2 regions of the Aeromonas simiae genome follow, and region 2 is predicted to be linked to the other one. Evidence: predicted binding sites of a transcription regulator. Region 2 holds the regulator's gene; the other holds the start of a gene.
The links. Region 2 encodes NrdR, which represses ribonucleotide reductase genes. Its sites were predicted from a motif close to CACNNTATANNGTG; they were not measured.

Region 1 (15,981 bases), 940 kb from region 2:
AGAATGGCCAGATCTACGAGGGGCGCTACGCCGAGAATGCGGCCTTCAACCCCAGCCTGCCCCCCATGCAGATGGCCTGTACCCATGCGGTGCTGGCCGGCGCATCGCTCGCTGACATCCGCCGGGTGGTGCTGGTTGAACACCGGGCCGGCCTCATCAGTCAGCTGGATGGCACCCTCTCTGTCATCAAGACACTACCGGGCGAGATCGCGTTTCAGCACTACGCGGTGTGACACGCGCTATTAGGTAAAGGATCAGTAAAGTCACTAGCCCCAATAGGGGCTGATGCATAGGATGGCCCGGGTCAAGCAGTCCGGGCTTTTTCATAGCCGGCTGCGCAGTCACGACAGAGGACTCAACATGAAATACTCCGCTCTCATTGCCGCTGCCCTGCTCGGCGTGGCCTCCTTTGGCGCCGCTGCGGCGCAAAAGCAACCCTGCCAACAGGCTCATAACAACTGCGGCAACGCCAAGGCTGCGCACCAGCAGCACGATAGCAAGCAGCCCAGCAAGAGCCACTCGGCCCATCAGTCTGACAACAAGCATCCGGGCAAGGAGCAACCGGCCCACAAGCCCGGCAACAAGCAGCCAAACAAGGATCAACAGGCCCACAAGCCCGGCAACAAGCAGCCAAACAAGGATCAACAGGCCCACAAGCCTGGCGACAAGCAACCGGGCAAAGATCAACAGGCTCACAAGCCTGGCGACAAGCAACCGGGTAAAGAGCAGCCGCTCAAGCGTTAATACCACCATGCCGATGCCTGCCATCGGCATCCTCTTTTCTGCGCAGGTGCATTGCCTTTTCCCACTCCTCCCCACACAATACTGGTTATTCATACAGTGCAATGGTAATGCAGATGGCAGGGCGTGGCAGCAGCAACAATGTGGATCACCGGTTTACCTTGCAGCGCATCGAGACCGTCGATGATGGCTGGTGGCAAGCACATAGCGCCCCTGCCCCCACCACCTCGGTCACCGAGATCAACGCCCGCTCCATCATCAGCCGCAACCGCTCGCCCGATGTCCCTTTCAATGCCTCGATCAATCCTTATCAAGGGTGTGAGCATGGCTGCATCTACTGCTATGCCAGACCGAGCCATGCCTACCTAGAGCTCTCCCCCGGCCTTGACTTCGAGACCCGGCTGTTTGCCAAGCAAAATGCGGCCGCGCTGCTGCGCGCCGAGTTTGCCCGCCCCGGTTACCAGCCCGAGGTGATCTGCATCGGCGCCAATACCGATCCCTATCAGCCCATCGAGCAGCGGCTGCGGCTCACCCGTCAGTTACTCGAGGTGATGCGCGATCACCACCATCCGGTGACCCTGATCACCAAGAGCGCCATGGTGCTGCGCGATCGGGACATTCTGGCCGAGCTGGCGGCCGAGGGGTTATGCCGAGTGATGGTGTCGGTGACGACACTAGATGAGGAGCTGCGCCGGCGGCTCGAGCCACGCACCACGCCGGGCCAGGGAAGAGTCAGGGTGATGGAGCAGCTCAACCGTGCCGGCGTGCCGGTCGGCGTGCTGGCCGCCCCCATGATCCCCCGCCTCAACGAACACGAGCTGGAGCGGATCTTGGAAGGCGCGGCAGCCGCCGGCGCTGACTGCGCCGGTTACATACTGCTCCGGTTGCCCCACGAGCTGGCCCCCCTGTTCACGCAGTGGCTGGCCGAGCACTATCCCCAGCGTCAGGAGGCAGTGCTCTCAATCCTGCGCCAGAGCCGCGAGGGGGCGCTCAACAGTCCGGCGTTTGGTACCCGGATGCGGGGTGAAGGGGAGTTTGCCGCCCTGCTGGCTCAGCGTTTTCGCCTAGCGGTGCGCCGCCTCGGGCTCGATCGCTCGCCAGCACCACTGCGCTGTGACGGCTTCCGCCGTCCTGGCGAGCAGCTTGCCCTCTTCTAGCGCCCGCCGCGCAGAGGCGCGCCGGGGCTCTCTTCCTGCACCTCCCACTCCTGCAACGCCTGCGGTTGCGACGGCGCATCCCCCCACATCAGGCACCAGAGATCCCAGAAGATCCAACTGCTCATCTCACGCTCTCCTTATCATGGTTGCCATCGAGCCTGACACAGCGCCATGACATCCCCGTGACGGAGATAAAAAAAGAGCGCCAATAGGCGCTCTTTTTCATCGGGAGGGGCTTACTCGGCGGTGTCGTCTGCCGGGCTTTCGCCCTCGGCGCTCACGTCACCTTCGGTGCTTACGTCACCCTCGAGCGGCTCGATCTCATCATCGTCATCGCTCTCGGCGATACGCTGCAAGCCGACCACGCACTCCTCTTCACCGGTGCGGATAAGGCGCACACCACCGGTATTACGACCGATGACGCTCACTTCACTGACACGGGTGCGAACCAGAGTACCGCCATCGGTGATGAGCATGATCTGGTCGGTCTCGTCGACCTGGATCGCGTCGATCACCTTGCCGTTACGCTCGTCCACCTTGATGGAGATAACGCCCTGGGTGGCACGGCTCTTGGTCGGATATTCGTCCAGCGCGGTGCGCTTGCCGTAGCCATTTTCGGTCGCGGTGAGGATGGCACCATCGCCACGGGGCACGATGAGGGAGACCACCTTGTCAGCGGCGCCCAGTTTGATGCCACGCACGCCAGCAGCAGTACGGCCCATCGGGCGCACACCCTTGAAGCTGCCGCCCTTGCTTTCGCCTTCGGCGGCGTCGTCATCGGACTCGGCCTCGTCACCCTCTTCCACTTGATCCTCGGCACGGCCGGCGCCTTCGAAGAAGCGCACCACCTTACCGGCGTCAGAGAAGAGCATGATCTCGTTGCTGCCGTCGGTGATGTCGACACCGATGAGCTCATCTCCTTCCTTCAGATTGATGGCTCGGATCCCCGAGGAGAGCGGACGGCTGAAGTCGGAGAGGCTGGTCTTCTTCACGGTGCCGTTGGCGGTGGCAAAGAAGACGTACTTGTCCGCATCGTACTCCTTGACCGGCAGGATGGCGGTGATGCGTTCACCCTCTTCCAGCGGCAGCAGGTTGATGATGGGACGGCCACGGGCGCCACGGGAGGCCTCCGGCAGCTGATAGACCTTGAGCCAGTACACCTTGCCACGGGTCGAGAAGCACAAAATGGTGTCGTGGGTGTTGGCCACCAGCAGGCGCTCGACGAAGTCCTCTTCCTTGATACGGGTCGCGGACTTGCCCTTGCCGCCACGGCGCTGGGCTTCGTAATCGGAGAGCGGCTGATACTTCACGTAGCCCTGGTGGGACAGGGTCACCACCACGTCTTCCGGGGTGATCAGATCTTCGATGTTGATCTCGGCGCTGGAGGCGCTGATCTCGGTGCGACGCTCGTCGCCATACTGCTCGCGCACGGCCAGCAGTTCACCCTGGATCACCTCCATCAGGCGGGTCGGGCTCGCCAGGATGTGCAGCAGTTCAGCGATGAGATCGAGCAGGGATTGATACTCTTCGAGGATCTTCTCATGCTCGAGGCTGGTCAGCTTGTGCAGACGCAGGTCGAGGATGGCCTGGGCCTGCTGCTCGGTCAGGTGATAGAGACCGTCGCGGATACCGAACTCGGGCTCCAGCCACTCGGGACGGGCGGCGTCGCCACCGGCCTTCTCCAGCATGGCGGCCACGTTGCCGAGCGCCCACCCCTTGGCAACCAGGCCGGCTTTCGCCTCGGCCGGGGTCGCGCTGTGGCGGATCAGCTCGATGATGGGATCGATGTTGGCCAGCGCGACCGCCAGACCTTCCAAGATGTGGGCCCGATCACGCGCCTTGCGCAGTTCGAACACGGTGCGGCGGGTCACCACTTCACGGCGATGCAGCAAGAAGGCTTCCAGCATCTCCTTGAGGTTGAGCACCTTGGGCTGGTTGTTATCCAGCGCCACCATGTTCATACCGAAGGTGGTCTGCATCTGGGTGTGCTTGTAGAGGTTGTTCAGCACAATCTCGCCAGACTCACCGCGCTTGATCTCGATGACGATGCGCATGCCGTCCTTGTCGGACTCATCACGCAGGGCACTGATCCCCTCGACCTTCTTCTCTTTGACCAGCTCGGCGATCTTCTCGATGAGGCGCGCCTTGTTGACCATGTAGGGGATCTCATGAACGATGATGGTCTCACGACCACTCTTGTCGTCCACTTCCACGTCCGCCTTGGCCCGCACATAGATGGAGCCACGGCCGGTACGGTACGCCTGCAGGATGCCAGAACGACCGTTGATGATACCGCCGGTGGGGAAGTCGGGGCCCGGGATGTACTCCATCAGCTCGTCGATGCCGATGTCGCCATTCTCGATCAGGGCCAGACAGCCGTTGATCACCTCGGTGAGGTTGTGAGGCGGGATGTTGGTGGCCATGCCCACCGCAATACCGGAGGAGCCATTCACCAGCAGGTTCGGCACCTTGGTCGGCAGCACAGCCGGGATCTGTTCGGTGCCATCATAGTTGGGCACCCAGTCCACGGTTTCTTTGTCGAGATCGGCCAGCAGCTCGTGGGAGATGCGCGCCATACGCACTTCGGTGTAACGCATGGCCGCGGCGCTATCGCCATCGACCGAACCGAAGTTGCCCTGACCATCGACCAGCATGTAACGCATGGAAAAATCCTGCGCCATCCGGACTATGGTGTCATACACGGCAATGTCGCCGTGCGGGTGGTATTTACCGATTACGTCACCGACCACACGGGCCGATTTCTTGTAGGGCTTGTTCCAGTCATTGCCGAGCTCGTTCATTGCGAACAGCACACGGCGGTGAACCGGTTTCAAGCCATCACGCACATCCGGCAGGGCTCGTCCCACGATGACGCTCATGGCGTAATCGAGATAGGAACTCTTGAGCTCTTCCTCAATGTTGACCGGCGTGATCTCTCTGGCCAGATCGCTCATAGAAAGCCTTAATCCCTATTTAGTTGTTCTTTGGCTTAAACAGCGCGTCATATTAACACACGGCGCCTAAATGCTTAAGCCAAAAACGGTTCTGGCCTGTCAGGGGGTGTCCGTTATAATGCCCGCAAAATGTCAGGACCGCCCCCCGGCGGTCAGCCAGAGGAAGTGTTGCGCATGAATGCTGAACAGATCGCCGCCAGCGGCAACGTCGATTCGTCGGAAATCGCCAAGTTCGAGGCCATCGCCTCGCGCTGGTGGGATCTCGAGGGGGAATTCAAGCCACTGCACCAGATCAATCCGGTGCGTCTGGAGTGGATTGATACCCAATGCGGCGGCCTGTTTGGCAAGAAGGTGCTCGACATCGGCTGCGGTGGCGGCATCCTGGCCGAGAGCATGGCCCGCCGCGGCGCCATCGTGACCGGCATCGACATGGGCAAAGAGCCGCTTTCGGTGGCCCGTCTGCACGCCCTCGAGCAGGGGGTAGAGCTCGAATACCGGCAGATCACCGCCGAAGCCCACGCTCTGGAGGCCGCCGGTCAGTATGATGTGGTGACCTGCATGGAGATGCTCGAGCACGTACCGGACCCGGCATCAGTGCTGCGCGCCATCGCCACCCTGGTGCGCCCCGGTGGCCAGGTGGTGGTCTCGACCATCAACCGCAACCCCAAGTCGTTTCTCATGATGATCGTCGGCGCCGAGTATCTGCTGAAGATGGTGCCCAAGGGCACCCATGACCACGCCAAGTTCATCATGCCGGCCGAGCTGTGCCACATGGCCGAGCGGGCCGGCCTGCTGGTGCGCGCGATGAGTGGCGTCCACTACCGCCCCCTGGCGGGGGATTTTCGCCTCGGTGCCAACGTCGACGTTAACTACATGGTCTCCTTGGTGCGTCCGGAGGGAGAGCGATGAGCCAGGTCACCGCTGTGCTGTTCGATCTCGACGGCACCCTGCTCGACACGGCGCCGGATCTCGGCGCCGCCGTTAACCACGTGTTGGTGGAAGAGGGGTTTGCCCCCTTGAGCGAACACATCATTCGCCAGACCACCTCCCACGGCGCACTCGGCCTGCTGCGGGCTGGCCTCGGTGACGAGCAGCTTGAAGAGCTCGGCGCCGCGCGCCTGCGCACGGCCCTACTCGACTATTACGCCGCCCATCTTTGTATCGGTACCCGCCCCTATGAGGGGATGATCGATCTCATCGACTGGCTTGAGGAGCAGGCCATGCCGTGGGGCATTGTAACCAACAAGCCCGGCTTTCTCACCGAGCCGCTGCTGGCCCAGTTGCCGGCCCTCAAGGGGTGCGGTGTCACGGTCAGCGCCGACACCCTGCCAGTGCGCAAACCCGATCCCGCTCCCCTTTTCTATGCCTGTGAACGGCTCGGGGTGAACCCGGCCACCACCTTATATGTGGGGGATCATCTGCGCGACATCGAGGCCGGCCGCAACGCCGGCATGCCGACGGCGATCGCGGGCTGGGGATATCTCGATGAGCGTGAAGATCCCGCAGACTGGCAAGCCGATCTGCACTTCGATACGGTGCAGGCGCTGCATCACTGGCTGCGAATGCGTCGCTAAGAGCGCGTGTGTCGCCCTGCTCTCTCCCCTTCCAGCCCACGGGGTGTCGTCAACTTCTGACAGAGGTTGCACAGCCAATAAACAGTGCGTTGGCACTAGTAAAAAGTGCCTCTCGGTGCAAGCAAAATAGTTGCGATAAATTTTGCCTCTGCCCGGATCTAGGAAGTGGAAAAGCGCAAGGAAGAGTTGCCGACTCCCTCGCTGTGAGCAGACACTAACAGCCACGCCAGACTCACACCTTATCCACAGGTAATGCACCCTTAGATGGATTGCAAAGACGTGTTTAACTCACTATCTTGTAGTCCGGTTTGAAAATAACACTATATCTTGTGCCTCACCCGCCAGCCCTCGCTGTCGCGGGTGAGGGTTTTCGGGAATCAAAAATAAGAAGGTCAATTCATGAACTTGTTTGTGACTAAGCGCAACGGCAATAAAGAGCCGATCGATCTGGACAAGATCCACCGTGTACTGGATTGGGCCGCCGAAGGGCTCGATAACGTCTCCGTCTCCCAGGTTGAGCTCAAGTCACACATCCAGTTCTACGACGGCATTCGCACTTCCGATATTCACGAGACCATCATCAAGGCGGCCGCCGATCTTATCTCCCAAGAGAGCCCGGACTACCAGTACATGGCCGCCCGTCTGGCCATCTTCCATCTGCGCAAGAAGGCCTATGGCCAATTCGAGCCGCCCCACCTCTACCAGCACATCGCCAAGCTGGTCGACATGGGCAAGTACGACAAGCACCTGCTGGAAGACTACACCCAGGCCGAGTTCGACGAGCTGCACGCGCATCTCGATCACAACCGCGACATGACCTTCTCCTACGCGGCCGTCAAGCAGCTGGAAGGGAAGTATCTGGTACAGAACCGGGTCACCGGCGAGATCTACGAGAGCCCGCAGTTCCTCTATATGCTGGTGGCGGCCTGCCTCTTCTCCAAGTACCCGAAGAGCACCCGTCTCGATTACGTCAAGCGCTTCTATGACGCGGTATCGACCTTCAAGATCTCCCTGCCGACCCCGATCATGAGCGGCGTGCGTACCCCGACCCGTCAGTTCAGCTCCTGCGTGCTGATCGAGTGCGACGACAGCCTGGACTCCATCAACGCCACCGCCAGCGCCATCGTGCGTTATGTCTCCCAGCGGGCTGGCATCGGCATCAACGCCGGTCGCATCCGCGGTCTGGGTAGCCCGATCCGGGGCGGTGAAGCCTTCCATACCGGCTGCATCCCCTTCTACAAGTACTTCCAGACGGCGGTAAAGTGCTGCTCCCAGGGCGGCGTGCGCGGCGGTGCTGCGACCCTGTTCTACCCCCTGTGGCACATCGAAGTCGAAAGCCTGCTGGTGCTGAAAAACAACCGCGGCGTAGAAGAGAACCGGGTTCGCCACATGGACTACGGGGTGCAGATCAACAAGCTGATGTACCAGCGTCTCATCAAGGGCGGTGACATCACCCTGTTCTCCCCGTCCGATGCGCCGGGCCTGTACGACGCCTTCTTTGCCGATCAGGACAAGTTCGAACAGCTCTACGTCCAGTACGAGCAAGATCCCTCGATCCGCAAGAAGACCCTCAAGGCGGTCGATCTCTTCTCCCTGATGATGCAAGAGCGCGCCGGCACCGGCCGCATCTACATCCAGAACGTGGATCACTGCAACACCCACAGCCCGTTCGATCCGAGCGTGGCCCCGGTACGCCAGTCCAACCTGTGCCTTGAGATCGCGCTGCCGACCAAGCCGCTCAACAACATCGACGATGAGAACGGCGAGATTGCCCTGTGCACCCTCTCCGCCTTCAATCTCGGCGTCATCAACAAGCTTGAAGATCTCGAAGAGATGGCCGAGCTGACCGTGCGTGCTCTGGATGCCCTGCTCGACTATCAGGACTACCCGATCGGAGCCGCCAAGAAGGGCAGCATGAACCGCCGTACCCTGGGGATTGGCGTCATCAACTACGCCTATTACCTCGCGAAAAACGGCGCCCGTTACTCCGATGGCTCCGGTCTGGCCCTGACCCACCGCACCTTCGAGGCGATCCAGTACTACTTGCTGAAGGCCTCGGTACAGCTGGCCCGCGAGTTTGGCGCCTGCCCCTCCTTCAACGAGACCACCTACGCCCAGGGCATCCTGCCGATCGACACCTACAAAAAGGATCTCGACGGCCTGTGCAACGAGCCGCTGCACTACGACTGGGAATCGCTGCGCGAAGAGATCCGCCGCGTGGGTCTGCGTAACTCCACCCTGACCGCCCTGATGCCGAGCGAGACCTCCAGCCAGATCTCCAATGCCACCAACGGCATCGAGCCGCCGCGCGGCCTGGTGTCGGTCAAGGCCTCCAAGGATGGCATCCTCAAGCAGGTGGTGCCGGAATACAGCCGCCTCAAGGATCAGTACGAACTGTTGTGGCAACAGCCGAGCGTCGATGGCTACCTGCAACTGGTCGGGATCATGCAAAAGTTTGTGGATCAGGCGATCTCCGCCAACACCAACTATGATCCGGCCCGCTTCGAGGGTGGTAAGGTGCCGATGAAGCAGTTGCTCAAGGATCTGCTGACCGCCTACAAGTACGGGGTCAAGACCCTCTACTACCACAACACCCGTGACGGTGCCGACGACACGCAGACCGATCTGCAAGATGACGGCTGTGCCAGCGGTGCATGCAAGATCTGATACGATGGGCGGGAGGTAATACTCCCGCCCTGCTGCTTTGGTTTATCCCCTCGTTCCCACTTATTTTTTGAAAAGAAGAAGCTATCGCCATGGCCTACACCACCTTCAGTCAAACCAAGAATGACCAGCTCAAAGAGCCCATGTTCTTCGGCCAGCCGGTCAATGTGGCTCGTTACGATCAACAGAAGCACGAAGTCTTCGAGCGGCTGATCGAAAAGCAGCTCTCCTTCTTCTGGCGCCCTGAAGAGGTGGACGTATCGCGCGATCGCATCGACTACCAGGCCCTCCCCCCCCACGAGCAGCACATCTTCATCTCCAACCTGAAGTACCAGACCCTGCTCGACTCCATTCAGGGACGCAGCCCCAACGTCGCCCTGTTGCCGCTGGTGTCGCTGCCGGAGCTGGAGACCTGGATCGAGACCTGGTCCTTCTCCGAGACCATTCACTCCCGCTCCTATACCCATATCATCCGCAACATCGTCAACGATCCGGCGCTGGTGTTCGATGACATCGTGACCAACGACCAGATCCTAAAGCGCGCCAGCTCCATCAGCCACTTCTATGACGACCTGATCGAGGCGACTGCCGTTTACAATCTGCACGGTGAAGGAACCCACACCATTGCCGGCAAGACAGTGCACCTGACCCTGCGCACGCTCAAGAAGAAGCTCTATCTGTGCCTGATGAGTGTCAATGCGCTGGAAGCAATCCGCTTCTACGTCAGTTTTGCCTGCTCCTTCGCCTTCGCCGAGCGCGAGCTGATGGAGGGCAACGCCAAGATCATCAAGCTCATCGCCCGCGACGAGGCGCTGCACCTGACCGGCACCCAGCACATGCTGAACCTGATGCGCAGCGGCAACGACGACCCCGAGATGGCCGAGATTGCCCAAGAGTGCGAGCAGGAGTGCTTCGCGCTGTTCAAGGAGGCCGCCATCCAGGAGAAGGAGTGGGCCGAATACCTGTTCCAAGACGGCTCCATGATCGGCCTGAACAAGGACATCCTGTGCCAGTATGTCGAGTACATCACCAACCTGCGCATGAGTGCGGTCGGCCTGCAACCGGCCTTCGCCGCCAAGCAGAACCCGATCCCCTGGATCAACACCTGGCTCTCCTCCGACAACGTGCAGGTGGCCCCACAGGAGGTCGAGATCAGCTCTTACCTGGTCGGCCAGATCGACAGTGAGGTAAGCCACGAAGATCTCGGCGACTTCGAACTCTGATGACGGTGATCGCGCGCCCGCTGGACGTCGAGCAACGTCCGCGGATCCACACCGAGGCGGGCCCCATGCAGCCGGCACCGGGGGAAACCCTGCTCGAGACTCTCGAGCGCCACGGTATCGAGGTCGAATATCAGTGTCGCAGCGGCTACTGTGGCGCCTGCCGCACACCGCTGCTGGCCGGGACCGTCGACTACCTGCAAACACCGCTGGCCTTCGTGGCCAGCGGAGAGTGCCTCCCCTGCTGCTGCCGACCGGTGGGCTCGGTGCAGCTCTCGCTCAAGCGCGCTCGCTGATCCGCTGATGGATAAAAAAACGGCCAACATTTGTTGGCCGTTTTTGTTTGTGGGCATTTAACCCTTTTTCTTTCCCGTGATCCGACTGCTGAGATCGGCGGTGATATACGCCGCCTCCTGCAAGAAGGCATCCGGCGCCTCATAGTCAGCCGGCAGCGCATCTAGGGATTTCACCTGCGGCTTACCCATGCGCTTTAAGCGCTCGTTGGTACGCACCAGGGCCATCGCATCTTGCTTCTCCTGCTCGGCACGGCGCTCTGCCTCATTGAGGGAGACCGACTTTCTGTCTTTCTCCTTCTTGTATTCGGCAATGTCCTGTTGCAGGTAGGCAAACTCCGGATCGCGCGCGGCGCGGGCCTGATAACGCTCGTCAAGCTGAGGCAGCAGGGACGAGAAGCTCCCTACCCGCTGATAGCGCGCCGAGGCAATCTTGTCCCACGGCAAGGCATTGGGCTCCTGACTCTCGCCGGTCTCCTCATGGGGAATGGCCGTCGGGAAGGCGATGTCCGGCACCACCCCCTTGTTCTGGGTACTGCCACCGTCGATGCGGTAGAACTTGGCGATGGTGTACTGGACGTGGCCAAGCGGCTCGTCGTAGAAGTCATACACCTTGGCGAGACTGCGGTGCTGCTGCACCGTGCCCTTGCCAAACGAGTTCTCACCGATGATGACGGCGCGGCCGTAATCCTGCATGGCTGCCGCGAAGATCTCAGAAGCCGAGGCGCTGTAGCGATCGATGAGCACGCTCATCGGGCCGCCGTAGTAGACCTGACCATCATCATCGCTGTTGACGGTGATCCGCCCCATGTGATCGCGGATCTGCACCACGGGGCCAGCATTGATGAACAGGCCGCTCAGGGCGGAGGCCTCCGTCAGGGCGCCGCCACCGTTACTGCGCAAGTCGACCACCAAGCCGTCAATCTTCTGCTTGTTGAGGGTGGCCAACTCTTTGATCACATCCTCGTGCAGGTTGACGTAGAAGCTCGGGATCTCGATGACCCCGATCTTCTTGCCCTCGGCGCTCAGCACCTTGGACTTGGCGGCCCTGTCTTCCAGACGCACCTTGTCACGGGTCAGCTCGATGACCTCGGTCTTGACCGTGGCCCCCTTGCCCCGTTGGATCTCAAGGCGCACCTTGCTCCCCTTGGGCCCCTTGATGAGATCGACCACCTCATCGAGGCGCCAGCCGATGACATCGACCACCTTGCCGTCCGCCTGCCCGACCCCGGTGATCTTGTCATCGGGTTTGAGCTGGTTGGACTTGGCGGCCGGGCCACCGGGCACCAGAGAGCGGATGATGGTGAAGTCATCCTCGGCCTGCAACACGGCGCCAATCCCCTCCAGCGAGAGGTTCATCTCGGAGTTAAACCGGTCGGCATTGCGTGGGGAGAGGTAGCTGGTGTGCGGCTCAATGGCGCGGGCGAAGGAGTTCATGAAGAGCTGGAACACGTCTTCGCTCTCAGTCTGAGACATGCGCTTGATGGCGTTGTTGTAACGCTTGGCCAGCAGCTCCTTGATCTCGGGCCACTCCTTACCGGAGAGCTTGAGACTCAAGGCATCGTACTTAACCCGTTGCCGCCACAGCTCGTTGAGCTCGTCGCTGCTCTTGGGCCAAGGCGACTTGGCGCGGTCAAAGACGTATTCGTCCTTCTGGGTGAAATCAAACGGCGTATCGAGCAGCTTGAGCGCATAGACGTAACGCTCGTAGCGACGCTGCTGGCTCAGGTTAAACATGTCATAAGCGGGATCGAGACGACCCCGCTCCAGATCCTTGTTAAATCCGCTGCGGTATTTCTCGAAGCGTTCGATGTCAGCCGCAAGAAACAGGTTGCGACTGTAATCGAGGCCCTCCAGATACTTGTCAAAGATCTGGCCGGAAAAGGCGGCATCCAGCTGGAACTGCTTGTAGTGAGAGCGGGTAAACAGATTGGTGATCCGTTTGCTGGCAGTGGCGTGCTGACTCTCCTGGTTGAGAACCGGCAGGTCACTCTCCTTGAGCACGGGCTCGACCGCCTGGGCAAACCCGGCCAGGGCCAGGCTACAGGCGATGATGGAATAACGAATGACGCCTTGCTTCAAAAAATGCCTCCTTAGAGGACCAGGTGTTCAAATTTGACACGCAGCATCATGCCGGTCTGCAACTGAACTTGCACGTCATCCTTGGTGATCTCCTTGATGGTGGCGGCCATCGGAGATTTACCCAGAACCACCTTGACGCCTTGTTCAATCTTGAGCTCGCCAGCGTTCACCGGGGTCAGCACCGGAGCGGCCACCTTGCGCGGCTGCGGACGACGGGGCTTCTTGGGCTTATCGGATTTGTCCGCCTTGTCGGCGTTATCGGCCTTGCCGGCGGCAGCATTGGAGGCCCGACGGCTGGCAAAGACACGGTCCTTGCTCTCCTTCAGTGCCTGCTTGGCATGTTCGATGTGCTCTTCGGTCAGCAGCTCGCCGGGATTGCCGTCGAGATCGACACGGGCCATACCGGCCTTGAGGCCATGCAGATAACGCCAACTGGAGGTGTATTGACGCAGAGCTGAGCGCAGCAGAGTCTTGGATACCTTGGGATCGTCGGTCAGACGTTCGGCCAGATCCTGGAAGATGCCGATCTTGAGCGGCTTGGCTTCCCCTTCGGCGATGAAGCAGGCGGGGAACTTCTCCACCAGATAGGCAATGACCTCTTTACTGTTCTTCAGCTTTTCAGTGTTTTCCATGTATAACCTTGGCTTAAAAATGACCGGGCTCAGCCCTGTACGACAAAGGCCCCATTATAAAGAGCTTGGGCCGGTTTGCGAACTTCTCATGCGATGGATGACCAACCGCGTTCCAACATGGCCACGATTCCCTCGAGACCCGCCGCATCATTTGCATCGAAACGACTAAAAAGTGGGCTGTCGATATCCAGCACCGCCACCACTCGACCTTGATGACGAACCGGAATGACCACCTCCGAATTGCTGGCCGCATCGCAGGCGATATGACCGGCAAACTGGTGCACGTCTGCGACCAGTTGGGTCGCGTTCTCGGCGGCTGCCGTCCCGCACACCCCACGACCGACCGGAATGCGGATGCAGGCCGGTTTGCCCTGAAATGGACCGAGCACCAAGGTGTCGCCGCGCAGGATATAAAATCCGACCCAGTTAATCCCTTCCAGCTCAAGATTGAGCAGGGCGCTGATGTTCGCCATGTTGGCTATCGCGTCCGACTCCCCCTCAATGAGGGCGCTGACCTGCTGTTGCAGGCGCAAATAAAAGGCGTTCTTGTCACTCATGTGGTTAATGTCGTGAGGTGAAATGGATGCACGTTAACTGTCGCAGAAAAAATTTCAAATGATTTTTCATGCTCTTGTCATTGATCAGCGACCAAAAAAGGGATCATCAGGGGGGAATGGCCCGGTAATTCGACCACGATTTGCCACACCATACCGGCATGCGTACAGGCGCCCACCATCCCCTCAGCGACCCAATCCCCCCCTTCTTGCCGCAGCAGCAGCGGGATGCGTCCCATGAACATGCTGCGCCCCTCTATATAGGCGTTTGTCGGAGCGATCGCCGGCGCATGCAGGCGCAGCAGAAAAGGAGACTCGGAACGGATCGGTTGCTCGCTGCTGCTCACCAACACAGCGCTATCGCCCAATGGCAGGCGACACGCCCCCTGTGACAGATCGCAGGGCGTGGCATCATGCACCTGCGTCGTCACCGGCGGGGTGAGAGTGCGATACACCACCAGTCCCAGCAAAAGTGCCAACATGATCACAATTTGTAACAATTTCCGTTGAGTAAGTTTGCCCTGCATCTCATTTCCACACTGAAAAAACCGTCAAAACAGGCCATTGCCACCTCAATCCACGAATGGATAAAAGCCAGTAACGACGCTGCTCTGAGCCAAATATATCACTGTTTATACTGTTATTTTACCCACTGCTTCAGTATCATCAGCAGCGAGTTTTCATTTCCCTCTCTTTTGCTTTTCGTTTCATTAACAACGAGCAACAGATCGGGTAATGACGTCACGTTGACCCAGTTGCTAGCGGTTCCACCCGAACCACAGTTTGAGAACAACAGCATCGGAAGCGGAATATAACGATGAGCCATACGACAACCCATCCCGAGTACAACTACACCGTTGTCCGCCAATTCACCGTGATGACCATCATCTGGGGGATTGTCGGCATGTCGGTGGGCGTACTGATCGCGGCCCAACTGATCTGGCCTGCCCTCAACTTCGACACCCCTTGGCTGACCTACAGCCGCCTGCGCCCGCTGCACACCAACGCCGTCATCTTCGCCTTCGGCTGTAGCGCCCTGATGGCCACCTCCTTTTATGTGGCACAGCGCACCTGCCAGACCCGGCTGTTTGGCGGGCCACTGGCAGCGTTCGTCTTCTGGGGCTGGCAGGCCATCATCCTCTCGGCCATCATCACCCTGCCACAGGGCTATACCAGCTCGAAAGAGTATGCCGAGCTGGAATGGCCCATCGATCTGGCCATCACTGTGGTCTGGGTGGCCTACGCCATCGTCTTCTTCGGCACCCTGATAAAGCGCACCACCTCCCACATCTATGTGGCGAACTGGTTCTTCGGCGCCTTCATCATCACCGTTGCCGTGCTGCACATCGTCAACAACATGGAGGTTCCCCTCAGCCCCATGAAGTCCTACTCCCTCTACTCGGGAGCCATGGATGCCATGGTGCAGTGGTGGTATGGCCACAATGCGGTGGGCTTCCTGCTGACCGCAGGGTTCCTCGGCATGATGTACTACTTCGTGCCCAAGCAGGCCGGGCGACCGGTCTACTCTTACCGCCTCTCCATCGTGCACTTCTGGGCGCTCATCTCCCTCTATATCTGGGCCGGCCCGCACCATCTGCACTATACCGCCCTGCCCGACTGGGCCCAGTCACTCGGCATGGTGATGTCGCTCATCCTGTTCGTCCCCTCCTGGGGTGGCATGATCAACGGCATCATGACCCTGTCGGGAGCCTGGCACAAACTGCGCTATGACCCGATCCTGCGCTTTCTGATCGTCTCCCTCTCCTTCTACGGCATGTCGACCTTCGAAGGGCCCATGATGGCGATCAAAACGGTCAACGCCCTCTCCCACTACACCGACTGGACCATAGGTCACGTCCACTCCGGCGCGCTCGGCTGGGTTGCCATGGTCTCTATCGGCTCGGTCTATCACCTGATCCCGAACCTGTTCGGCCAGAGCCGCATGTACAGCGTGCGCCTTATCAATGTCCACTTCTGGCTGGCCACCGTCGGCACCGTGCTCTATATCGTCGCCATGTGGATCTCCGGCGTGATGCAGGGGCTGATGTGGCGTGCCGTCAACGAGGATGGCACCCTCACCTACAGCTTCGTGGAAGCCCTGCAGGCCTCC
Region 2 (15,981 bases):
CTGTATTGTTTTGTTTTCCCATCAACACGCCGGAATAGCCGTGGGTATAGAGTGACTCGCTCGTACTGCGTTCACTCAGTACATCGTCCCATGTCGCTGCGCTAGCGCTGACAGAGAGCAGTATGCTTGCCCACCCCCACAATACCGGCAATGCGCTCATTGGACCTCTCCTTGTTGCCAGACGAGGTACAAGCATGGCACATGCGACCAGCTCGCCACCGAATATTTTATCAGCAGTTGCTATCGTGGCAGCAACAAAAAGCCGGCCATAATAGGCCGGCGGCTGGTTCATGAATGTGCTCAGGCTGCCTGAGACTTCTCCTTGATGAGTTTGTCGACGACCCCCGGATCAGCCAGGGTCGAGATATCACCCAGGCTATCCGTCTCGCCGGTGGCAATCTTGCGCAAGATACGGCGCATGATTTTTCCTGAGCGGGTCTTGGGCAACCCCTCAGCCCAGTGGATGATGTCAGGCGTGGCGATAGCGCCAATCTCCTTACGCACCCACTCTTTGACCTCCTTGTGCAGCTCTCGGCTGGGCTCCTCGCCTGCGATCAAGGTGACATAGGCATAGATCCCCTGGCCCTTGATGTCGTGAGGGACGCCAACCACGGCTGCTTCGGCTATCTTCGGGTGCGCCACTAAGGCTGACTCGATTTCGGCTGTTCCCATTCGGTGGCCGGAGACATTCAGCACATCGTCGACCCGGCCGGTGATCCAGTAGTCACCATCAGTATCACGGCGAGCGCCGTCACCGGTGAAGTAGCGGCCGGGGAAGGTGGAAAAATAGGTCTGCTCGAAGCGTTCGTGATCGCCATAGACGGTGCGCATCTGCCCCGGCCAGGAGTCGGTGATCACCAGATTGCCTTCGGTGGCGCCATCCAGCGGTTCGCCAAGATTATCGACCAACGCAGGTTGTACCCCAAAGAAGGGGCGGGTGGCCGAACCGGGTTTGAGATCGGTCACGCCGGGGAGCGGGGCAATGAGAATGCCGCCGGTTTCAGTCTGCCACCAGGTGTCGACGATGGGGCAGCGCTCATCACCAATGGTGCGGTAGTACCACTCCCAGGCCTCCGGGTTGATGGGTTCCCCCACTGACCCCATGATGCGTAGGCTCTGGCGCGAGGTACCTTGTACGGCTTCGTTACCCTTGGCCATTAAGGCGCGAATGGCGGTGGGGGCCGTGTAGAGAATGGAGACCTGGTGCTTATCCACGACTTGGCTCATTCGATTCGCTGCCGGATAGTTGGGCACCCCTTCAAACATCAGGGTGGTCGCACCGTTAGCCAGGGGGCCATAGACCAAGTAGGAGTGGCCGGTGACCCAGCCCACATCGGCCGTACACCAGTAGATATCCTCGTCGTGATAGTCGAAGACATACTTGAAGGTCATGGTGGCATAGACGAGATAGCCACCGGTGGTGTGCAGCACGCCCTTAGGCTTACCGGTGGAGCCTGAGGTATAGAGAATGAAGAGCGGATCTTCTGCATTCATGGGCTCGGCCGGGCAGTCATGACCGACAGTGGCCATGGCGTCATGCCACCAGAGGTCTCGGTGAGCATGCCACGCGATATCACCACCGGTGCGCTTGAGCACGATCACTTTGCTGACCTGGGTCTCCGGGTTGGTGAGCGCCTCATCCACATTTTTCTTAAGTGGCACCGGACGGCCACCGCGCAACCCTTCGTCGGCGGTGATCACGATGGAGGAGCCCGAATCAATGATGCGGCCAGCCAGGGCATCGGGCGAGAAACCACCAAAGACGATGCTGTGCACGGCCCCTATACGGGTGCAAGCCAGCATAGCGATGGCCGCCTCCGGCACCATGGGCATGTAGAGGCACACCACATCACCACGGCGCACCCCCTGCGCTTTCAGCACATTGGCAAATTTGCACACCTCTTCGTACAGCTCACGATAGGTCAGTTGGCGATCTTCTGCCGGGTTGTCCCCTTCCCAGATGATGGCAACCTTGTCACCGCGCTCACTCAGGTGGCGATCCAGGCAGTTGGCCGAGACATTGAGCTGGCCGTCTTCATACCACTTGATGGAGACGTGACCGGGATCGAAGGAGGTGTTCTTGACCTTGGTGTAGGGCTTGATCCAATCGACAATCTGGCCGTGTTCACCCCAGAAGGCATCAGGGTTGTCCACCGAGAATTGGTACATGGTGTCATAGCTGGCCCTGTTGATGAGGGCGTGGGAGGCAATCTGTTCTTTGACCGGGTAGACCTTGCTGTCGCTCATAGCGGCTCCTTGGCGAATCGTCCTTTTAATAATTAGGTAACAACTTATACCTTGCGGCCACAGGGACAATTAGACTTTTGGATAGACCGGTGAGCCATGTATTCGCCTATCCCATTGATCTGTCATGTTTGCTGCGGGCTGTGGTTTGCTGAACAGGTAACCTTGGCCATCTTCGCACCCCAACTGTTGCAAGAAATGGTACTGCTCCTCCTGTTCTATCCCCTCCGCAGTGACAGTGAGATCCAGATTGTGCGCCAGTGTGAGAATGGTGCGGCACAGTTCGCAACTGTGACGGTCATGGGGAAGTGGTTGCACGAATGAGCGGTCTATCTTGATGCGATCGATGGGCAGGGACTTAAGCAGACTGAGCGAGGAAAAGCCGGTACCAAAGTCGTCGATGGCGATCATGACGCCGAGCTGTTTGAGGCGACTGAACAGGGTCAGGCTCTGATCCACTTGCTGCATGATGCTCTCTGTGACTTCCAGCTCCAGACGCTCGGGTGGAAATCCCGTTTCATCGAGAATGCCTTGTAATTGCTCTATGTAATCACTGGCGCGTAGTTCACGTACCGATACGTTGACCGCCAGCCGGGTCAGTGGAAATCCGGCTTGTAGCCAGTGTTGCCCCTGTTGACAGGCCGTGCGCATGACCCAGCGCCCTAACCTGTCGATGAGGTCACTCTCCTCTGCGATGGGGATGAATTTGTCCGGCGTCATCAGCCCTCGTTCGCCGTGGTGCCAGCGCAATAGCGCCTCGACGCCACACAACTGGCCTGAATGCAGGGCGATGATGGGTTGGAAGAAGAGTTCCAGTTCCTGACGCTGAATGGCTTGCGAGAGTCCCTGCTCGAGTTTGAGCTTGTCGAGGCTGCGGCGGGCCATGTCGGGGGAGTAAAGTAGGCAACGATTACGCCCCTGGCTCTTGGCTTCATACATGGCGCTGTCGGCCGCTTGCAGCAGGGCTTCTGGGGTGGTGCCATCGTTGGGAAAGATGGAGATACCGATGCTCGCCGAGATGGTCACCGGATCTGAGCACAGCATCAGCGGTAGGCGAATGGTATTGAGGATCTTGTCGGAAAGCACCTCAAGCTCCTGCGGGTGGGTAAGGCGGGGTACTAGGATCAGGAACTCATCGCCGCCAAGGCGGGCCACAATATCAGTGCTGCGGATGATGCCTTGCAAGCGACATGCAAGCACTTTGAGTAGCTCATCCCCTGCGCTATGACCCAGGGTGTCGTTGATCAGCTTGAAGCCATCAAGGTCGAGAAACAGCAATCCCAGACTGTGATGATTGATGCGGGCGGTCTGTAGCTCAATCCCCAGCCGCTCCTGAATGAGGTTGCGATTGCCAAGGCCGGTCAAGGCGTCATGGTAGGCAAGATGGTTGAGCTGTGCCTCGACATGGCGCATGGCGCTGATATCAGAAAACGCGATGACATAGTGGGTGGTCTTGCGTCCCTGCCCATACACGATACTGACGTGCTGCCAGGCCGTGAAGGGTTGGCCATCACGGCGCAAGCAACTCATCTCTCCATGCCAGACCGGGTTCTTGCGCCCAAGGGTGTGCCAGGGATATTGGGAATCCCCCTGCCTGCGCGTCTGCATGAAGCGGTCTGGGGATTGGCCAAGCACTTCATCGCGGGAGAAACCGGTGAGCCGGGTAAATGCAGGATTGACCGAGATGATCTGCTGCTGCTCATCCATGATGATGATCCCTTCTGCCGCCGTGTCGAACACCACATTGGCTTGCCGGAGCAACTCTTCACGTCGGCAGCGTTCGGTGACATCGAGAAAAACGCCGATCATCCCCTTGCGGCCATCTCCTAAGTCGCGGTAGTCGGCATAGAGATCGATCCAGGCCAGATCGCCTTGTGGGCGCAGATAGCCGAGCGTCAGGTTGAAGGCACCATTGCCACGCAGCGCCTTGCGCAGTTGCTGCTGCGAGGGTAGGAGCAGTAACCGGGTAAATTGCTCGATTCCCTGGCAATGACCGTCCGGGAACAACCGGACCAAAGGGTCATTTCCGCTCAGATGCAGGATGTCGCGCTCCATGTCCCATTCCCACAGCCCGAGTGCTGCTGCCTGCATGGCCAGCCGCAAGCGCTGCTCCGTCTGGCGTAAATTCAGCTCGGTGCGGCGGCGGGCCAGCGCCATCTGCAAGGTGGCCTTGAGTTCGCGCAGGTCAAACGGCTTGAGCAAATAGCCATAAGGCAAACTGGCCTCGGCCCGCTCCAGACTCTTCTCCTCGGCATAGGCGGTGAGAAAGATGACCGGCAACTGCCAGCGCTGGAAGATGGTGGATGCCGCCTCGGTGCCATCCATCTCGTCTTCCAGATTGATGTCCATGAGGATCATGTCCGGTTGCAGTGAGCCGGCCAACTGGATGGCGTCGCTCCCTCGTGAGGCCATGCCCACCACCTCGTAGCCGAGATGGGTCAGGCTGTTTTTCAGGTCGAGCGCCACGATGCGTTCATCCTCGACAATCATGATGCGTTGCTGCATGACGTAATTCCTAAGCAATGTGGGGAAGGGAGAGCAGGAAGTGGCAACCGCGTTCACACGGCTCGACACTCAGGTGCCCACTGGCCTGTTCGGTCAGCAGCGGCAGCAGTTGGAAGCCGAGAGTCAGCGTCTCGCCAAGGTGAATATCGCTGGGCAGCCCGATGCCATCGTCTCTGACCGTGATGAAACAACCATCCTCACAGGGGCTGAGGGTGATACAGATGGTGCCGCGTTGTTCATTGGGAAACGCGTGCTTGAAAGCGTTGGAGATGAGTTCGTTGACCAGCAGGCCACAGGGAACGGCCCGCTGTAGATCCAGAGTGATAGGGTGGTCTGGCTGCTGGATATGCAGACGGATGCGGTCGCTATGGGATTGGAAGGTCTCTGATTGCAATCGTGCCAGACGCTGAAGATAGAGGCCCAATTCAACCTGGGCATAGTCATTGCGCTCATAGAGCAATTGATGGATGAGGGCGATGGCCTTGACCCGTCCCTGGCTTTCGCTGAGCAGTTGACTGGCTTCGGGGCTGGCGTGCCGGGTCTGCAAGTTGAGCAGGCTGGAGACCACTTGCAGGTTGTTCTTGACCCTGTGATGCACCTCGTTGAGAAGGGCGGTCTTCTCCTGGAGCGCTTTTTCCAGCATGGCTTGGTCGGCTTTGCGCTTAGTCACATCCTGAATGGTGGCGAGGACATGCAGGCGATCGGCCGCTTGCAGCGGATTGAGGCCGATCTCGACAGGGAATTCGCTACCATCTTTACGCCTGGCATAGAGCTCTTTGCGCCCCGCCATGTCACGCGCTTCGGGTGCGCGCAGAAAATGGCTGCGCCGTTCGAGGTGGCCCCCCCGATAGCGCTCCGGCATCAGAAACTCGATGGGGTGTCCGATCATCTCTTCACGGCGATAACCGAACATGCGTTCCAAGCCGGCATTGACCAACACCAGCAGGCCGTTTTCATCGACCATGGCCAGCCCATCCGGGGCGGCCTCCACCACTTGGCGAAAGCGCTCTTCCGAGCTGTTGACTGCATCTCGATCGAGATGTTGTGCCGTGATGTCTTGCACGATGGCCAGTATGCCGTTGGGCTCACCGCACTCATTGAGCAGGGGAGAGTAAGTGGCCAGCCAGTGACGGGAGCTGCCGCCATGGGCGGCGGTATAACCGCTCAGTGGCAGCTCGACAAACTCTTCGCCCGTGGCAAGCACCTGTAGCAGCAGGGGCTCAATGGTGGAGGCCAGCGTGGGGATGATCTCCCTAATGTGACGTCCCCGATGCGCTTCGATAGCACAGCCATTGATATCGGCTAGCTCCTGGTTGACCTCGCAATAGTGCAGCCGCTTATCGATGATCCCGATCCCCAGTGGGGCGACGGCAAACAGCTGCATCAGCAGTCTGTTGTCACTGAAACCATGGGTGAACAGGCTCTGCGGCTGGTTGAAGAGTCCCGGCGACATGGATGTCCCCTTCTGACAAGGTTGTCAAAGGAGTATGCGTCATCCCGCTGGATGTGCCAGATGGAGGCGATCAGCCCTTGGTTCGAAAACAGGCCTGGATAGAGCGTGAGAGTACCAGCACGCACAAGAGCAGAAAGGGGAGTGCTGACAGCCAATGCAGCAGGGGAGAGCCGGTAAGCTGGCTCTTGTCGGCCAGCTCCAGCCAGGCTGAGAATAGGACAAACATGCCCATGCTCTGAAAACGCCGCCTCAGCACCACCTCGACACCGAGATTAGCCAGATAAAGGGTCAGCAGCATACCGGCCAGGGCCGCCAACTGGCCGGTGCCATAGAGTTCCCGATCCGTATCGAGCAGGAGCATGCCGAGAAGGCGCCACCCCTGCTCGGTGGGTTGCAGGATCAGCAACCAACTGGCAATGAGCAGCCAGGCCGTCTTCACTGCGCCGGTTGGACCAGCGTGAGGTAGTTGGCATCCATGGTCAGGAATACACCGAGCAGGCGGGCACAGGCGCCGTAGAAACCAAATTCATCCTGGCTGCGGCAGCGGGCCTCAAAGTCGGGGTACCAGACGAGCAGGTGCTCGTGCAGCAGTGAGGCTTGCTCATCCAGCCACTGGGTACGATTTTCGGCGCTCTGGGCCTCGGCAGCACGAATGATGAGGCTCCCCATCAGATCCAGCTCGACCGAGAGGTGATCGAAGGGAGGCTCATATTTGTCGTCGACGGCGATGGCAAGACGCTCGAGACGCGCCTGCATCCGAGCTGCACTGTGAGCCTCGTGATGGAAGGTGGATTCAAAAGGCGGCACGTGCGCCGCACTGCTGCGGCTAAACAGCGCAGTGAACTCTTGTGCCAGTGCGGCTTGCCGTGTCGGGCGAACCAGCAGGCGGGCGATGGCGTCGTTGAGCTCGGCAACGGCCTCGCGCATGGGATCCAGGGTCGAGAGGCTCTTGAGGAAACTGCGCACGTCATAGCTGTCGTATTCGGCAATCTCCTCATCGCACAACGGGTGTGCGAACAGAGTGGCAAACCACCAGTAGAGCTCGGCGCGGCGTTCGCTGGTGGCCATAAATTCCTGCATTCATTCCTCCGTAGACGGCAATCGAGGCGTATTGAGCCCGATTTTAACGGCTTTGCTAATAAAGGCCACCCTTGCAGGCTCACTCCTCGCCGGGACGTGTCGTGAAGCGGGGCAGCGTGTCACAGATCTCGTGCCAAGGTGCCTTGGAGCCGACGAAGATGTGGAAGGTCGGTGTCTGACTCGGAGGGGTATCGAGTATCCCAAGGCGCAGGTTGAGCTTATTGCTCGAGCGTTTGAGGCTGTAGAGGCTGGCGCCACAGTGACGGCAGAAGGCGAGACGGGTTTCGGCGGATTTGTCATACAGGGCGATGGCCTCGGCGCCGCGCACCGTGGTGACCAGGGCGGCATCGAGACCACCGACGCTGGAGAAGGCGGCCCCGGTAAATTTGCGGCACTCACTACAGTGGCAGTGACCCACATAGTCGAAACGATCGGGCAGGCGCAGTTGGACGGCGCCGCACAGACAGCTGGCGGTGAGCATGCTCATAAAGGCTCCTGGTTAGGTCGAGGAAAAAGATCATGGTGCATCAGCTGGCCACGGGCATCTGGAGTGCCGACAGGTTGCCAGCCGAGACGGCGATAGAAATTGGCTGCCCGGGTATTGCCAGAGCCAACCCGCAGCCCCGCCCGATGGCTGCCGGCAGCGCGGATGCGCGCCAGCGCTTGGTCGTGCAGCCACAGCCCTGCCCCGCGACCGCGCCATGGCTCGCACAGATAAAGGAGGTAAAGATAGCCTTCCTGCACGCCGTCCGGGCGAACCAATGCAGGGCTCAGCTCGAGCTGACCGATGATCTCATCCTGATGCCAGAGGTGATACAGGCGTCCGAGTTCGTGCAATCGGGCAAGCCAGGCCAGGGTGTCCTGCTCATCGAAGGTATCGAGCTGGCCGAAGCTGATGCGCCAAGCATCGCGGCGAAAGGGGAAGGCGTGGCTCACGTGATGGCTTGGATGGGCGGGAAGCAATTGATACATGGTGGCTGGCGGGGAGGTGATGGCGGAATGCCCATCGTATACCCCTTCTTTAATGCGACGCAATTTACAAGTTATAAACATTTTTTTAAGTGCTCGGGCTGTCGCTTTGATCCCTGTCACGTTACAATACCTCGCCTTGATTACACCCCACGCGCAAACGATTTTCAGGAGATAAACGGATGTTGAAACGTGACATGACCATTGCCGGCTATGATCCCGAGCTGTGGCAGGCCATCACAGACGAAACCCGTCGTCAGGAAGAGCATATCGAGCTGATCGCGTCTGAGAACTACACCAGCCCCCGTGTCATGGAGGCTCAGGGCTCCCAGCTGACCAACAAGTATGCTGAAGGCTACCCGGCCAAGCGTTACTACGGCGGTTGCGAGTATGTCGACGTGGTCGAAACCCTGGCAATCGAGCGCGCCAAAGAGCTGTTCGGTGCCACCTACGCCAACGTGCAGCCACACTCTGGCTCCCAGGCTAACAGCGCCGTCTACATGGCCCTGCTGCAACCGGGCGATACCGTGCTCGGTATGAACCTGGCCCACGGTGGTCACCTGACCCACGGCTCTCCGGTTAACTTCTCTGGCAAGCTCTACAACATCATCCCCTACGGCATCGATGAGTCCGGCAAGATCGACTACGACGAGATGGAGCGCCTGGCCGTTGAGCATAAGCCGAAGATGATGATCGGTGGCTTCTCCGCCTACTCCGGCGTGGTCGATTGGGCTCGCATGCGTGAAATCGCCGACAAGATCGGAGCTTGGCTGTTTGTCGACATGGCCCACGTGGCCGGTCTGGTGGCCGCCGGTGTCTATCCGAACCCGGTGCCGCACGCCCACGTCGTCACCTCCACCACCCATAAGACCCTGGCCGGTCCGCGTGGTGGTCTGATCCTCTCTGCCGCTGACGACGAAGAGCTCTACAAGAAGCTCAACTCCGCCGTCTTCCCGGGTGGTCAGGGTGGCCCGCTGATGCACGTCATCGCCGGCAAGGCCGTCGCCTTCAAAGAAGCGCTGGAGCCCGAGTTCAAGACCTACCAGGCTCAGGTGGTGAAGAACGCCAAGATCATGGCCGCCACCTTCATCGAGCGCGGTTACAAGATTGTCTCCGGTGGCACCGACAACCACCTGATGCTGGTGGATCTGATCGGCCGTGAGCTGACCGGTAAGGACGCCGATGCTGCACTCGGCAAGGCCAACATCACCGTCAATAAGAACTCGGTGCCGAACGACCCGCGCTCCCCGTTCGTGACCTCCGGTGTGCGGATCGGTACTCCGGCCATCACCCGCCGTGGCTTCAAGGAAGCTGAGTCTCAGCAGTTGGCCCACTGGATCTGCGACGTGCTGGATAACCACGACAACGACGAAGTGCTGGCCACCGTGCGCGAGAAGGTGCTGGATATCTGCCGCCGTCTGCCGGTTTATGCCTGATAAGACGCGAGTCTGACCAATGCCGCCCTCGGGCGGCATTGTTTTTTCTGGATTTTCTTACCCGTGCTACACTGGCGCTCATTTCGTGAGACAAGCAGCGGAGGCACCATGCATTGCCCCTTTTGTAGTGCCGTCGACACCAAGGTGATCGACTCGAGGCTGGTGGCTGACGGGCATCAGGTCCGTCGTCGGCGCGAGTGCCTGCAGTGTCGCGAGCGCTTTACCACCTTTGAGATGGCCGAGCTGGTGATGCCGCGGGTCATCAAGAGCAACGGCTCGCGCGAGCCGTTCAACGAGGACAAGCTGCGCGCCGGTATTCTGCGCGCCCTGGAGAAGCGGCCGGTCAGCATGGAGGCCATCGAGCAGGGGATCAACCGCATCAAGTCGGCCCTGCGCGCTACCGGCGAGCGCGAGGTGCCGAGCAAGCAGGTCGGTAACCTGGTGATGGAGGAGCTCAAGGCCCTCGACAAGGTGGCCTATATCCGCTTCGCCTCTGTCTACCGCAGTTTTGAAGACATTCGTGAGTTCGGCGAAGAGATCGCCAAGCTGGAGATGTGATGTTTAGCCAAGACGATCATCGCTGGATGAGCCGCGCCCTCGAACTGGCGCGGCGCGGCGTCTACACCACGGCCCCCAATCCCTGCGTCGGCTGTGTGCTGGTGCGTGATGGTGAGGTAGTGGGCGAGGGGTATCATCAGCGTGCCGGTGAACCCCATGCCGAGGTGTACGCCCTGCGCGCAGCGGGCGAGAAGGCCCGTGGTGCCACCGCCTACGTGACCTTAGAGCCCTGCTCTCACCATGGCCGCACCCCGCCGTGCGCCAACGCCCTGATTGAGGCTGGCGTCGCCCGGGTGGTGGCCGCCATGGTCGACCCCAATCCCCAGGTGGGCGGACGCGGCCTGCGTCTGCTCTCCGAGGCCGGCATCGAGACGGCCCACGGCCTGCTGGCGGCTGAGGCCGAGGCGCTCAATCCGGGCTTTTTCAAGCGCATGCGTACCGGGTTCCCGCGCGTCACCCTTAAATTAGGGGCGAGCCTCGACGGGCGCACCGCCATGGCGAGCGGCGAGAGCCAGTGGATCACCTCTCCCGAGGCGCGCCGCGACGTGCAGCGCCTGCGTGCTCGCCACGATGCGGTGCTCTCCACCGCCACCACAGTGCTGGCCGACGATGCCTCGCTCACCGTGCGCTGGGACGAGCTGCCCGAGGGGGTCAAGGCCGCCTACCCGCGGGAGCGTCTGCGTCAGCCCAAACGCATCGTCATCGACTCGAAAAACCGCCTCACCCCGGCCCAATCCCTGTTTGCCCGTGAGGGTGAGGTGTGGCTGGCGCGCCACACCGCACAAGGGCAGTGGCCTGCATCGGTCAACGAGCTGCTGGTGCCGCGTCTGGGGGAGGGGCTCGATCTGGTGAGCCTCTTCATGCTGCTGGCCAAGCAGAACATCAATTCGGTGCTGGTGGAGGCAGGGGCGTCGCTCGCCGGAGCCCTCATCAGCGCGGGGCTGGTCGACGAGCTGGTGCTCTATCAGGCACCAATTCTGATGGGCGATGCAGGCCGTGGCCTGTGCCATCTGCCGGGGCTGGAGAAGCTTGCGCGCGCCCCCAAACTCGAGCTGAGCGACGTGCGTCGCGTCGGCCCGGATATCCGTATCACAGCCAAGGTAGTCTGACATGTTTACCGGCATCATCGAGGCGGTCGGCACCCTGACCGCCATGCAGCGGCAGGGGGATGACATGACCCTCACCGTACACGCCCCCGGGCTCGACTTCTCCGACGTCAAGCTCGGCGACTCCATCGCCACCAATGGCGTGTGCCTGACCGTGGTCAGCCTTGGCGATCACAGCTACAGCGCCGATCTGTCGCTCGAAACGCTCTCGCGCACCCGCTTTGCCGAGGCGAAAGTGGGTGATACCGTTAACCTAGAGAAGGCCCTGCTGCCCACCACTCGCCTGGGTGGGCATTTGGTCTCGGGCCATGTGGACGGCATCGGCGTGGTCAAGAGCAAGAGCAGCAGCGGTCGCGCCATCGAGTACTGGATTGCGGCGCCGGAAGAGCTGGCCCGTTACATCACCGAGAAGGGGTCGATTGCCGTCGATGGCATCAGCCTCACGGTCAACGGTGTGAAGGGGCGTGAGTTTCGCCTCACCATAGTGCCGCACACGGCCCTTGAGACCACCATAGCCCAGTGGAAGCCGGGTACCCGGGTCAATCTGGAGGTGGATCAGATTGCCCGCTATCTGGAGCGGCTGATGCAGGGGCGCGCCGAGAGCGGCTCGACCCTGACCCTGGAGAAGCTGGCCCAATCCGGCTTTTTGTGATCGCAGTAGCATTGAAACGGCCCGGTTTGCCCTCATCTTGACCGGGTACCCTAGACGACTTCTGGAGAAGCACATGGCACTGAGCAGCACCGCCGATATCATCGCCGACATCAAGGCCGGCAAGATGGTGATCCTGATGGATGACGAGGACAGAGAGAACGAGGGGGACCTCATCATGGCCGCCTCCTGTGTTCGCCCCGAAGACATCAACTTCATGGCGCGCTATGGACGGGGCCTCATCTGCCTGACCCTGACCCGGGATCGCTGCAAGCAGCTGGCGCTGCCGCTGATGGTCGATCGCAACAACGCCCAGTTCTCCACCGCCTTCACCGTCTCCATCGAGGCGGCCGAGGGGGTGACCACAGGGATTTCCGCTGCCGACCGCGCCGTGACCGTGCAGGCGGCCGTCGCGCCGGATGCCAAGGCGGCCGATCTGGTGCAGCCGGGCCACATCTTCCCGTTGATGGCCCAAGATGGCGGCGTGCTGACTCGCGCCGGCCACACCGAGGCCGGTTGCGATCTGGCCCGTCTGGCGGGGTTTGAGCCGGCCGCGGTGATCGTCGAGATCCTCAACGAGGATGGCACCATGGCCCGCCGCCCGGATCTCGAGAAGTTCGCCGCCGAGCACGATATCAAGCTCGGCACCATTGCCGATCTCATCGAGTACCGCAACCAGCACGAGACCACGGTCGAGCAGGTGGCCGCCTGCAAACTGCCGACTGAATTTGGCGAGTTTGACCTCATCACCTTCCGCGACACGGTCGACAATCAGGTGCATTTTGCCCTGAAAAAGGGCGAGGTGCTGGCCGAGCAGCCGACCCTGGTGCGGGTGCACCTGCATGACGTGCTAAGCGATCTGCTGCTGACCGACCGCCACGCGGCGCGCAGTTGGCCGCTGGCCAAGTCGATGCAGCGCATCGCCCGTGAGGGCGGGGTGTTGGTGATCCTCGGCGCGGAGGCCAGCGGTCAGGACATCCTCAACCGGGTGCGCCAGTTCGAGGCGGTGGACAAGGGCGAGCAGCCCGAAGGGGCCAAGTGGCAGGGCACCTCACGCCGGGTCGGTGTGGGCTCGCAGATCCTCAAGGCGCTCGGTGTGCGCCAGATGCGCCTGCTGAGCAACCCGAAGAAGTATCACGCCCTCGGTGGTTTCGGTCTCGAGGTGGTGGAGTACGTCGGCGAATAACCGATCTCACCACGCTTAAAAAGGGATGGGCCAGCCCATCCCTTTTTGCGTTTTACGGGGGCCGAGGCGAGCTCCTCATAGCGGTTTTTGTCCCCCACCCTTTGTGCTAGACTGTGCCCACTTTTGACTAGGCCCGTTTGACAGGATTGCCCCATGAAGGTTATCGAAGGGAACATTGCCGCCCCCGAGGCGCGCGTCGCTATTGTCGTTGCCCGTTTCAACAGCTTCATCAATGAGAGCTTGGTGGAGGGCGCCCTGGACGTGCTCAAGCGTCAGGGGCAGATTGCCGACGACAACATCACCCTGGTGAAGGTACCGGGAGCAGTCGAAATTCCGCTGGCGGTCAAGAAGCTGGCCAAGAGCGGTCAGTACAATGCCATCGTGGCACTGGGCACCGTGATCCGGGGTGGCACCTACCACTTCGAACTGGTGGCGAGCGAGAATGGCAAGGGCCTGGCCCAGGTGATGATGGAGTTCGAAATTCCCGTCGCCTTCGGCGTGCTGACCACAGAAAACATCGAACAAGCCATCGAGCGCGCCGGTACCAAGGCGGGTAACAAGGGTGCAGAGGCTGCACTGAGCGCACTCGAGATGATCAACGTCCTGAAGCAACTGGGCGTGTAACGAGGAGAGAAAGATTGAAACCGTCTGAGCGCCGTAAGGCCCGCCACTTCGCCACCCAGGCCATCTACCAGTGGCAGATGACCAAAGACAACGTGGGTGATATCGAAGAGCAGTTCAAGATCGAGCAGGACACCAAGGGTGTGGATCTCGCCTACTTCCGCGATCTGCTGTTCGGCGTGTCGCTGCACTGCAACGATCTGGACAAGGTCTTCTCCCCCTTCCTCTCCCGCCCGCTGGAAGAGGTCGATCTGGTGGATAAGGCGATCCTGCGTCTGGCCACTTACGAGCTGACCCGCCGCAACGATGTACCGCCGCGGGTGGTCATCAACGAGGCGATCGAGCTGGCCAAGTCGTTCGCCGCTGAAGACAGCCACAAGTTCGTCAACGGTGTGCTGGACAAGGTGATCAAGTCCCTGGGTAAGCAGTAACTGCGGCCCGATACAGAATAAGAGAGGAGCCAGCGTAAGCTGGCTTTTTACTGCATGGGTGAATTCGAGCTGATCGACAAGTACTTCAAGGTGGCCACGCAGCGCAAGGACGTGGATCTGGGGCCGGGGGACGACTGTGCCCTGCTCAGCGTTCCTCCCGAAACGCAGCTGGCCGTGAGCACCGATACCCTGGTGAGCGGGGTGCACTTCCTGCCGGACATGGATCCGGTGAGCCTCGGTTACAAGGCGCTGGCGGTGAACCTCTCCGATCTCGCCGCCATGGGGGCCGAGCCGCGCTGGGTCTCGCTGGCGCTGACCCTGCCAGCCATCGACGAGCGCTGGGTTGCCGGGTTTGCCGAAGGGTTTCTGGAGCTGGCCGAGTATTACAACGTGGCGCTGGTGGGCGGCGACATGACCCGTGGGCCGCTCTCCATCACGGTGTCGGTTAAGGGGACGGTGCCGGCCGGGCGCGCTCTGCTGCGTAGCGGTGCCAAGGCCGGTGACGGCATCTATGTCACCGGTACCCTGGGCGATGCCGCGCTGGCTCTCTCGCACCTGCTGGGCCGTCGCACCCTCAACGAGAACCAGCTGGCGGCGGTGCTGCCGCGCCTTGAGCATCCTCATCCGCGTATCCTGGCCGGACAAGCCCTGCGTGGCATCGCGGGGGCGGCGCTCGATCTCTCGGATGGGCTGGCCTCGGATCTGGGCCACGTGCTGCGCGCCTCGGGCGTGCGAGCCCTGATCAACCTCGACAAGCTGCCCCTCTCGCCGGTACTGCACGATGCGGTGAGCCGCGAGGAGGCGTGGCAGTTGGCGCTGGCCGGTGGCGATGACTATGAGCTGCTGTTTACCGTGCCCGAGGAGCACCGCGGCGTGCTCGATACGGCACTGGCCCACAGCGGCGTCAAGTTCACCCGCATCGGCCGCATTCTGGCCGGCGAGCCGGGCATCGAGTGGCAAGATGGTGAGCTGCCGGTGGCGCTCGCGCTCAAGGGATGGGATCACTTCGCATGATAAAACCTGAGTTGAAGCGACTGGATTTGCGCAACCCGCTGCACCTGCTGGCGGTGGGGTTTGGCTCGGGCCTTTCCCCCAAGGCACCCGGCACCATGGGCACGCTGGCGGCGATCCCGCTCTATCTGCTGGTGAGCGGCCTGCCCACCCCTTGGTTCATCGCCCTGCTGGCGCTGGGATTTGTGGCCGGTATTCGCCTCTGCCAGGCGGCCACCGACGCCATCGGCATGCCGGATCACGGGGCCATCGTCTGGGACGAGATCATCGGGTTTGGCGTCACCATGATAGCGGCGCCGGCCGGCTGGATCTGGGTGGTGATCGGATTTGCGCTGTTTCGCCTGTTCGATGTGCTCAAGCCCTGGCCTATCTCCTGGTTTGATCGCCGCATTCACGGCGGGCTTGGCATCATGCTCGACGATCTGATCGCCGGCTTGTTTGCCCTGCTGGGGATGCAGTTGCTGGCATTCTGGCTTGCCTGAGTCAGGGGAAATCGGAGAGGGGGGCGCCAAAAGCGCCCCCTATTTTTTGCTGTCGTGAAATCCTCGGGCCGCAGATCACGCTGAAAAAGGCAATGTGTGAATAAAAATTCACTGGTATACCGGATGATATGCGTGATGAAAAAACAGAGCAGCCTGCTGCATGGGAAGTGTATGCATAACGCATATACAAAAAAGTGGTTTTCAAATAGTGTTTATATCTGCCATTTAATTTTATTGCGGTATTATTTTC

Region 1: nrdA (class 1a ribonucleoside-diphosphate reductase subunit alpha) is a predicted target of NrdR. The motif match lies at 6,745-6,758, and genes of this name have one in related genera.

Annotation. Positions count from the first base shown of each region.
Region 1 is NZ_CP040449.1:1,804,377-1,820,357, forward strand. Features, by position in the region: gene cdd (cytidine deaminase) at 1-233, shown strand, start outside; gene FE240_RS08560 (hypothetical protein) at 361-744, shown strand; gene FE240_RS08565 (PA0069 family radical SAM protein) at 858-1,898, shown strand; gene FE240_RS19000 (hypothetical protein) at 1,895-2,023, opposite strand; gene gyrA (DNA topoisomerase (ATP-hydrolyzing) subunit A) at 2,135-4,852, opposite strand; gene ubiG (bifunctional 2-polyprenyl-6-hydroxyphenol methylase/3-demethylubiquinol 3-O-methyltransferase UbiG) at 5,027-5,761, shown strand; gene FE240_RS08580 (HAD family hydrolase) at 5,758-6,426, shown strand; gene nrdA (class 1a ribonucleoside-diphosphate reductase subunit alpha) at 6,826-9,093, shown strand; gene nrdB (class Ia ribonucleoside-diphosphate reductase subunit beta) at 9,183-10,313, shown strand; gene yfaE (class I ribonucleotide reductase maintenance protein YfaE) at 10,313-10,606, shown strand; gene prc (carboxy terminal-processing peptidase) at 10,664-12,685, opposite strand; gene proQ (RNA chaperone ProQ) at 12,697-13,317, opposite strand; gene FE240_RS08610 (GAF domain-containing protein) at 13,404-13,874, opposite strand; gene FE240_RS08615 (hypothetical protein) at 13,952-14,353, opposite strand; gene FE240_RS08620 (hypothetical protein) at 14,512-14,697, opposite strand; gene ccoN (cytochrome-c oxidase, cbb3-type subunit I) at 14,689-15,981, shown strand, end outside.
Region 2 is NZ_CP040449.1:865,047-881,027, forward strand. Features, by position in the region: gene FE240_RS04130 (hypothetical protein) at 1-292, opposite strand, end outside; gene acs (acetate--CoA ligase) at 301-2,247, opposite strand; gene FE240_RS04140 (two-component system response regulator) at 2,317-4,749, opposite strand; gene FE240_RS04145 (PAS domain S-box protein) at 4,760-6,202, opposite strand; gene FE240_RS04150 (hypothetical protein) at 6,273-6,641, opposite strand; gene FE240_RS04155 (molecular chaperone TorD family protein) at 6,638-7,282, opposite strand; gene FE240_RS04160 (GFA family protein) at 7,362-7,769, opposite strand; gene FE240_RS04165 (GNAT family N-acetyltransferase) at 7,766-8,254, opposite strand; gene glyA (serine hydroxymethyltransferase) at 8,434-9,687, shown strand; gene nrdR (transcriptional regulator NrdR) at 9,796-10,245, shown strand; gene ribD (bifunctional diaminohydroxyphosphoribosylaminopyrimidine deaminase/5-amino-6-(5-phosphoribosylamino)uracil reductase RibD) at 10,245-11,354, shown strand; gene FE240_RS04185 (riboflavin synthase) at 11,356-12,003, shown strand; gene ribBA (bifunctional 3,4-dihydroxy-2-butanone-4-phosphate synthase/GTP cyclohydrolase II) at 12,077-13,186, shown strand; gene ribH (6,7-dimethyl-8-ribityllumazine synthase) at 13,340-13,810, shown strand; gene nusB (transcription antitermination factor NusB) at 13,825-14,238, shown strand; gene thiL (thiamine-phosphate kinase) at 14,293-15,252, shown strand; gene FE240_RS04210 (phosphatidylglycerophosphatase A family protein) at 15,249-15,731, shown strand.